DNA from 3 places in the Kluyvera sp. 1366 genome. Region 1 is predicted to be linked to each of the others. Evidence: predicted binding sites of a transcription regulator. Region 1 holds the regulator's gene; each other region holds the start of a gene.
What was found. The regulator sigma-54, encoded in region 1, starts transcription at its own class of promoters, with help from an activator protein. The targets are predictions, from matches to a motif close to GTTGGCACANNTTTCGCTNT.
Positions count from the first base shown of each region.

Region 2: ACVLVH_RS11770 (gamma-glutamyltransferase family protein) is a predicted target of sigma-54. The motif match lies at 1,543-1,562, and genes of this name have one in related genera.
Region 3: glnA (glutamate--ammonia ligase) is a predicted target of sigma-54. The motif match lies at 1,502-1,521, and genes of this name have one in related genera.

Region 1 is NZ_JBTRDW010000005.1:390,549-393,688, reverse strand. Features, by position in the region: gene ptsN (PTS IIA-like nitrogen regulatory protein PtsN) at 1-205, opposite strand, end outside; gene hpf (ribosome hibernation promoting factor) at 366-653, opposite strand; gene rpoN (RNA polymerase factor sigma-54) at 675-2,114, opposite strand; gene lptB (LPS export ABC transporter ATP-binding protein) at 2,163-2,888, opposite strand; gene lptA (lipopolysaccharide ABC transporter substrate-binding protein LptA) at 2,894-3,140, opposite strand, start outside.
Region 2 is NZ_JBTRDW010000004.1:504,814-507,953, reverse strand. Features, by position in the region: gene ACVLVH_RS11770 (gamma-glutamyltransferase family protein) at 1-1,509, opposite strand, end outside; gene hpxU (MurR/RpiR family transcriptional regulator HpxU) at 1,631-2,470, shown strand; gene ACVLVH_RS11760 (transporter substrate-binding domain-containing protein) at 2,663-3,140, shown strand, end outside.
Region 3 is NZ_JBTRDW010000012.1:12,877-16,016, forward strand. Features, by position in the region: gene glnA (glutamate--ammonia ligase) at 1-1,354, opposite strand, end outside; gene typA (ribosome-dependent GTPase TypA) at 1,794-3,140, shown strand, end outside.

The DNA.
Region 1 (3,140 bases):
CGATGCCGTTGCCAATACCGGTACTGCCCATGCGTTCGCGGGTCAGGATGGCTTCGAAAAGCGTCTGGTGCGGCAGATTGAGCTGCTTCGCTGCCAGCTCGCTGATAATCTCCAGCGCGCGTTTTTTACTCTGGCAGTGTACGCCGCTACGGGTACAGTCCAGTGAAAGGACCGAGCTCAATTCCAGTGTTAGATCGTTGTTCATCATCGTTTCACTTGCGAGTTCACATAGCCGCGAGTTTCAGGCAATTGATTTCATTACCGTTCGCCCGCTGGCGCTTGCGCAGATGACAAAACGGGGCGGTAAGTTCCGCCCCATTTATGCTCTAAGTGCCGAATCAGTCAGCACTCTGCAAGCGTGAAGGTTAGTGTTTTTTCAGTTTGTCTTTGTGCTTGGTCAGCTGACGGGAAAGCTTATCGATTAACCCGTCGATGGCCGCGTACATGTCTTCCGCTTCCGATGTGGCGTGCAGCTCTCCGCCGTTAACGTGCAGTGTTGCATCCGCAACCTGCGTCACCTTCTCTACCTTCAGAACAATATAAACCTGATTGATACGATCAAAATAGTGTTCCAGTTTGGCAAATTTGGTATTTACAAATTCACGCAGAGGTTCGGTAATTTCAACATTAAGTCCGGTAAGGTTTAGCTGCATAGGTCTTCCTTCTTCGTTCGGTCAAACCAATTGCTTGCGCTGGTTTGATGGCGGTATAGATAAAGACTCGCGATATTTAGCAACCGTACGTCGCGCAACCATGATGCCCTGTTCGGATAACATGGAGGTCAGTTTGCTGTCGCTCAAGGGTTTTGCGGGGTTTTCCGCCGAGATTAATTTTTTCACCAATGCACGAATCGCCGTGGAAGAGGCTTCGCCGCCGCCTTCGGTGTTGACGTGACTGGAGAAAAAATACTTCAGTTCAAAGATGCCACGCGGGCTGTGTAAATACTTTTGCGTGGTCACGCGGGAAATGGTGGATTCATGCATATCAACAGCCTGAGCGATATCCGCCAACACCATCGGACGCATGTACTCCTCACCCTGCTCAAAAAACGCCTGCTGCTGCTCAACGATACAGCGTGTCACTTTCAGCAGCGTGTCGTTGCGGCTCTCCAGGCTCTTAATCAGCCACTTGGCTTCCTGTAAATTGCTGCGAATAAACTGGTTATCGCTTTCATTACGGCCAGCTCCGCCCATCGCCGCATACTGCTGATTGATTTTCAGGCGCGGCATGCTGTCGGAATTGAGTTCAACCGTCCAGCGCTTGCTGATTTTGCGCACCAGCACATCGGGAATGACATATTCCGGTTCACTGGTATTAATCGACTGGCCTGGGCGCGGATCGAGTGACTGAATCAGCAGCATCGCCTCTTTCAGCACCTCTTCCTTCAGACGGGTCACGCGCATCAGGCTGCGGAAATCATGGTTGGCCAGCAGATCGAGATGTTCGCTAACAATCAGGCGTGCTTCCGCCAGCATGGGCGTGGCGGCAGCATATTGCGACAGCTGGACTAACAGGCAATCACGCAAATCACGTGCACCGACGCCGATCGGATCGAAACGCTGCACGCGCTTGAGCACGGCTTCGACTTCTTCCAGCGCCAACTCTTCATCACCAATACTGTCATAAATGTCTTGTAAGCTGACGGTGAGATAGCCGGTTTCATCAATGGCATCAACAATTGACGTGGCAATCGCGCGATCGGTATCAGTGAACGGCGTTAACTCAACCTGCCACATCAGGTAATCCTGCAGCGATTGGGTGGTTTCGCCTTGGTAAATCGGCAGTTCGTCATCCTGGTAATCGGTGCCGGTGCCTGACGGTGTGCCTGCGGTGTAGATTTCGTCCCAGGTAGCGTCGAGCGGAAGCTCTTCAGGCATATCTTTCTGTTCAAGCGCTTCGCGCGTGTCTAACGAATCACTTTCCTGATCCTGAAATTCACGTGCGTCAACTTCTTCGTGCAGTTCGGTTTGTTCAAGCAGCGGATTGCTTTCCAGCGCCAGTTGCAGTTCTTGCTGGAGTTCAAGCGTAGAGAGTTGCAGCAAGCGAATGGCTTGCTGCAACTGTGGAGTCATCGCCAGCTGTTGGCTGAGCCTGAGTTGCAAACCTTGCTTCATAATTCGGTAAGAATTTCCTAAGCAAACGTAGGGTGTTACAACACCTTATCAGAGTCTGAACTCTTCGCCCAAATAAACACGCTTAACTTGCTCATCTACAAGAATTTCATCAGGCGTGCCATGGGCAATTAAATGTCCCTGGCTGACGATATAAGCGCGTTCACACACCGCGAGGGTTTCACGCACGTTGTGGTCGGTAATCAGCACGCCAAGGCCGCTGTCACGCAAATGCTCGATGATTTTCTTGATGTCGATAACCGAGATCGGGTCAACACCGGCAAAAGGCTCATCCAGCAGGATGAATTTCGGATTAGCCGCCAGCGCGCGGGCAATTTCCACACGACGGCGTTCACCACCCGACAGCGCCTGGCCCATGCTGTCGCGCAGATGGCCAATATGGAACTCTTCCATCAGCTCGTTGGCCCGATCCTGACGCTGTTCTTCGGTTAAATCATCACGGATCTGCAGCACAGCCATCAGGTTGTCGTACACGCTCAGGCGACGGAAGATGGAGGCTTCCTGCGGCAGATAGCCGATGCCGCGACGCGCGCGCGCATGCAGCGGCAAAATGCTGATGTCTTCATCATCAATCACGATGCGGCCGGCATCGCGCGGCACAATGCCCACCACCATGTAGAAGGTGGTGGTTTTACCGGCACCGTTTGGGCCCAGCAGGCCGACAATCTCGCCGGATTTTACCTGCAGGCTAACATCTTCCACCACGCGGCGGCCTTTGTAGGCTTTCGCCAGGTTTTCAGCGATTAGTGTAGCCATAGCAATCAGTTACTCTTTTTAGGGCTCGCGGACGAACCGTTTTTGTCCTGCAGCTGCGACGGTACCAGAACGGTAGTCACGCGCTTGCTGTCGCCCTGGCTGAACGCCTGCATCTTCTGCTCTTTCACCAGGTAAGTGATGCGGTCGCCTTTGATGTTGCTGTCCTGCTGCTGAATGAAGGCATTGCCGGTCAGCTCAACAAAATCGTTCGCCAATTCATAGTGCAGTTTACTGGCGTGGCCTTGCACCGGC
Region 2 (3,140 bases), on a different contig from region 1:
GCCCGCATGGCCGACTACTTCACTGAAATCGGGTAGCAGTTCAACCTCATGGCCGAGCGCACGCAGCTGCTGCACCGTTTCCGGCGCGATGCGCGCTTCGAGCTTGAGCGAATCGGATGATTGTCCCCACGTACGACCCAGCAGCCAGCGCGGCGCGCTCACCGCCTGCTGTAGCGGATGTCCCTGAATCACGTGACGGGTGAAAATCGCCGCCTGGGTTTGCGGTTGGCCGTCGCCGCCCATCGAACCGTACACCATGGTGCGGCCATCTTTGAGACGCGCGGCAGCGGGATTGAGGGTGTGGAACGGCTGTTTGCCCGGCTGCAGCGCCAGCAGATGATCGGGTTGCAGGCTGAAGGCGGCACCCCGGTTTTGCCAGGTGATGCCGGTGCCGGGCAGCACCACGCCGCTGCCGAATTCGTGATAAACGCTCTGGATAAACGAAACCGCTAATCCGCTGCTGTCCATCACGCCCATCCACACGGTATCGCCCGGCCCGCGCCCGGTGCCCCACGCAGCGGCTTGTTGATCGTCCACCTGCGCCGCCAGCGTGCTGAGGTGTTCCTCATCCAGCAGACGCTGCACATCAATGTCGATGTGGCGCGGATCGGTGATGTGCTTGTCGCGCAGCGCAAAGGCTTTTTTAGTGGCTTCAACGATGCGGTGCACGGTTTGCGCTTCATCTGCGTCAGCCATATTCAGCCGATCGGTAATGCCGAGGATCGCCAGCGACACCAAACCCTGCGTCGGCGGCGTCATGTTCCAGATATCGCCTTCACTGTGTGCCAGATGCAGCGGCGTGCAGCGGCGGGCTTGGTGCGTTTGCAAATCTTCGAGCGTGATTGGCATTCCCAGCGCAGTCATTTCGCGCGCCAGATGGTGCGCCAGTTCACCGCGATAGAAACTTTCCAGCCCGTGATCGCACAGCATGCTCAGCGTATTCGCCAGCGCCGGCTGGGTGAAGCGACTGCCGGCAACTGGCACACTGCCGTCCGGTAAAAAGGTGGCGGCAAAACCAGGTTGATGCTGCAACTCGTGCTGTTTGGCGGCGGTGGCGGCGGCTTGCGAGGCGGTGACCGGAATGCCGTCGGCGGCATAGCGAATCGCATCGCGCAGCAGGCGGGTTAACGGCAGCGGCGTCGCGCCAAGTTCCTGCGCCAGCGTTAACGCTTCCTGCCAGCCGCTGACGGTACCCGCCACGGTTAAGGCGGCTTTGGGGCCGCGATGCGGAATCTGCGTTTCGCCATGGTAGAAATCAAGATGTGCCAGCGAACCGGCTGCGCCGCTGGCGTCAATGGCGATGGGATCGCCGTTTGGCGGCACCACCAGCCAGAAGCCGTCGCCGCCCAAACCGTTCATGTGCGGGTAAACCACGGCGATGGTGGCAGCGGCGGCCACCATCGCTTCCAGCGCATTGCCGCCTTCGCGCAGCACCGCTAACGCGCTTTCGCTGGCGAGATGGTGCGGCGTAACGGCCATGCCTAACGGCGCCATGTTGCTCTGTATCATAAAGAACTCTTTTTCTGGGTACGTGGTTAATGGGAAGCAAGAGCTGTTCCAGTTTTGAACGGACATCAATCTGGATCGATTTATGCTAGCTTGTGATGAAACGAAAGTTACAGGACCGATGATGAAACAACTTGATGAACGCCTTCGTAGTCACTATCCGCAACTGTCGCCGCAGGAGCAGCGCATTGCCGACTTCGTGTTTGACCACTTTGATGACCTGATCAGCTACAACAGCGCCGAGCTGGCGCGGCTGAGCGGTGTGTCGAAGGCCACGGTCAGCCGTTTATTCAAGCGTCTCGGTTACGAGAAATATAAGGACATGCGCGACGAGCTGCGCATCCTGCGCCAGAGCGGCATGCCGCTCACCGATAACCGCGATGCGGTGCAGGGCAACACCTTGCTGTCACGCCACTATAAGCAGGAGATGGCCAACCTGACGCAGTGGGTCAACAGCATCGATCCACAGCAGTTTGGCGAGGTGATTAGCGCGCTGGGCGCGGCAAAACGGGTATTTATCATCGGCATGCGTAACGCCTATCCGGTGGCGCTGCACCTGCGTCAGCAGCTGATGCAGGCGCGTCCGCAGGTGCATGTGCTGCCGCAGCCGGGCCAGACGCTGGGTGAAGAGCTGGTGGATATCACGCCCGACGATGTCGTGGTGGTGATGGCGTTTCGCCGCCGTCCACGCATCATTCGCCCGCTGATGCAGCAGCTGCAGCAGAGCAACATTCCCGTGCTGGCGCTGTGTGAGCCGCAGGCGCAGGGCATTATCACACTGGCGCGCTGGCAGCTTTGTGCGCCGCTCGACAGCGTTTCCGCTTTTGATAGCTACGCCTCCGCCATGAGCCTGATTAACCTGCTGGCGAATGCGTTGCTGCATGAAATGTTGTCGCAGGGCCGTCAGCGCATCCATCAAATTGCCGATCTTTATCAGCATCTCGACGAGCTGGAACACCGTTAACGGGCGCCATTGTGGTGCATTGCACTGTTTTTGATCGTTAATTCCAACGGGCGCGAAGCCCGTTTTTGTTGCCTTCAACGCGGTAAACCCCCGTTTTTTCGCCTTTCTTCTCCCAGCACTGCGGTTGGCACATTAGTTGCAGAATGATTCATCAAGAATCTTTTGTTTCACGTAAACTCACCGGGGTGCATAATGAAAAAAGTATTATTAGCGGTAGCGGGCGCGGCATTGCTGATGGCGCAGGTCGGGAGTGCGATGGCCGATCAGCTGCAGGATATCCAGAAGCGCGGCGTGATCCGCGTAGCGGTTCCGCAAGACTTCCCGCCGTTCGGTTCCGTGGGTACAGACCTGCAACCGCAGGGCTACGATATCGACATGGCGAAGTATCTCGCCAAACAGATGAAACTGAAATTGCAGCTGGTGCCCGTTTCCAGTGCCAACCGCGTGCCGTATCTGCAGACCGATAAAGTCGATCTGGTGATCTCCAGCATGGGTAAAAACGCCGAGCGTGAAAAAGTGATCGATTTCACCCGCGCTTACGCGCCGTTCTTCCTCGGCGTATTTGGTCCGAAAGGCGAAACGCTGAAAGATGCGGCAGCGCTGAGCGGCAAATCCATCGGCGTCACGCGCGGTGCAGTGGAAGATATGGTGTTAAGCGATATCGCCCCGA
Region 3 (3,140 bases), on a different contig from region 1:
CAACTTCTGGCTTACGCAGTTCGATGTACGCATCGATAGCGTCATCAGTGAACACGCCGCCACGGGTCAGGAACTCGCGGTCTTCGTTCAGTGCGTTCAGCGCTTCTTCCAGAGAACCTGCAACTTTTGGAATCTCAGCTTCTTCTTCCGGTGGCAGGTCATACAGGTTTTTGTCCATCGCATCGCCAGGGTGGATCTTGTTGATAACACCATCAAGACCGGCCATCAGCAGCGCGGTGAATGCCAGGTATGGGTTAGCCGCTGGATCCGGGAAGCGTGCTTCGATACGACGTGCTTTCGGGCTGGCAACCACTGGGATACGGATAGAAGCAGAACGGTTACGGGCAGAGTAAGCCAGCATAACTGGCGCTTCGTAGCCTGGGACCAGACGCTTGTAGGAGTTGGTGGTTGGGTTCGCCAGGGCGTTGATCGCTTTAGCGTGCTTGATGATACCGCCAATATAGAACAGAGCAGTTTCAGACAGGCCGCCGTACTTGTCGCCAGAGAACAGGTTCACGCCGCCTTTTGACAGAGACATGTGGCAGTGCATACCAGAACCGTTATCGCCGAACATTGGCTTAGGCATAAAGGTTGCCGTTTTGCCGTACGCGTGAGCAACGTTGTGCACCACGTATTTGTAGATCTGAATTTCGTCAGCTTTTTTGGTCATGGTGTTGAAGCGGGTTGCCACTTCGTTCTGACCAGCTGTGGCTACTTCGTGGTGATGTGCTTCAACCACCAGACCCATCTGCTCCATGGTCAGACACATAGCAGAACGGATGTCCTGTGCTGAGTCAACCGGTGGCACTGGGAAGTAACCGCCTTTCAGACCTGGACGGTGACCTTTGTTACCGCCTTCGTACTCTTTACCGGTGTTCCAGGCTGCTTCGATATCGTCGATAGCCACGTGTGAACCTGAAGTAGAAGAACCGAAACGGATGTCATCGAACAGGAAGAACTCTGGCTCTGGTCCAAACAGCACGGTATCCGCGATGCCTGAAGAACGCAGGAACTCTTCTGCACGCTTAGCAATGGAGCGTGGGTCACGGTCGTAGCCCTGCAGTGTGCCTGGCTCAAGGATGTCGCAACGGATGATCAGGGTCGAGTCTTCGAAGAACGGATCCATGACTGCAGTGGTTGCATCCGGCATCAGCACCATGTCTGATTCGTTAATGCCTTTCCAGCCACCGATGGAGGAGCCATCGAACATTTTGCCTTCTTCGAAGAAGTCAGCGTTAACCTGGTGAGCAGGGATAGTAACGTGCTGTTCTTTACCTTTGGTATCGGTAAAACGCAGGTCAACAAACTTAACTTCATGCTCGTTCATCATCGAGAGAACGTGTTCAGCGGACATACTCAACTCTCCTGGAAATGGTCATTATCGTCATGGTGAGAGAACTTCGTTGCCGGGAATGTGTCACGACTGCTGACCACTCCTAACCAAAGATCTCGGCAAGCTCTTTCAACCGTTTTATAACTGTCGTTTTCGCTTAAAATATATAAAGCGAATTCTGTGCCAACTTTATGACAATGGCGAAAATGGCGCTACAATGCGCCCTTTCGTGAGTCGAAGGCTGCACCAGGATGGATTGCATGCATCGTTATGGTGCGCCACAGGTGAAGTTAAGCACCAATTTGGTGCAAATTACTATCGCAGTGCAGATTAATGCACCGAAAACGGTGCTAAAAACCAGCGCTATAAGAAACTTTCGGCGAAATCTGTGATCATGTTCAGTCTTCCGCTTAATCCGTGTACAATACCGCGTTATTTCTATAATGCCTGAGGCAAAGCTGTGATCGAAAATTTGCGTAACATCGCCATCATCGCGCACGTTGACCATGGTAAGACCACCCTGGTTGACAAGCTGCTCCAACAGTCCGGTACTTTTGATGCTCGTACCGAAGCGACTGAGCGCGTAATGGACTCCAACGATTTGGAGAAAGAGCGTGGGATTACCATCCTCGCAAAAAACACCGCCATCAAATGGAATGACTACCGTATCAACATCGTTGATACCCCAGGACACGCCGACTTCGGTGGTGAAGTGGAGCGCGTCATGTCCATGGTGGATTCGGTGCTGCTGGTTGTAGATGCGATGGATGGCCCTATGCCGCAAACCCGCTTCGTAACCAAGAAAGCATTTGCTCATGGTTTGAAGCCGATTGTGGTTATCAACAAAGTTGACCGTCCGGGCGCGCGTCCTGATTGGGTTGTTGATCAGGTATTTGACCTGTTCGTTAACCTGGATGCGACTGACGAGCAGCTGGACTTCCCGATTATCTTCGCTTCGGCGCTGAACGGTATCGCGGGTCTGGAACATACCGACATGGCTGACGACATGACCCCGCTGTATCAGGCGATCGTTGACCACGTTTCTCCACCTCAGGTTGAAGTTGAAGCGCCACTGCAGATGCAGATCTCGCAGCTGGACTACAACAACTATCTGGGCGTGATCGGCATCGGCCGCATCAAGCGCGGTACTGTGAAGCCGAACCAGCAGGTCACTATCATTGATAGCGAAGGCAAAACCCGTAACGGTAAAGTCGGTAAAGTGCTGGGCCACCTTGGTCTGGAGCGCATTGAAAGCACTCTGGCGGAAGCGGGCGACATCATCGCGATCACCGGTCTGGGCGAGCTGAACATTTCTGACACCATCTGCGACACGCAGAATGTGGAAGCGCTGCCAGCCCTGAGCGTTGATGAGCCAACCGTTACCATGTTCTTCAACGTGAACACCTCACCGTTCTGCGGTAAAGAAGGTAAGTTCGTGACCTCGCGCCAGATCCTGGAGCGTTTGAACAAAGAGCTGGTACACAACGTGGCACTGCGCGTTGAAGAAACCGAAGATTCGGATGCGTTCCGCGTTTCCGGTCGTGGTGAGCTGCACTTGTCGGTTCTGATCGAAAACATGCGTCGTGAAGGTTTCGAGCTGGCGGTATCCCGTCCGAAAGTTATCTTCCGCGAGCACGAAGGCCGTAAGCAGGAGCCATTCGAAAACGTGACCCTCGACATCGAAGAAACCCACCAGGGTTCTGTGATGCAAGCGATGGGTGAGCGTAAAGGCGACCTGAAAAACATGGATCCAGATGGTAAAGGCCGTGTACGTCTCGACTACATGATCCCAAGCCGTGGTCTGATC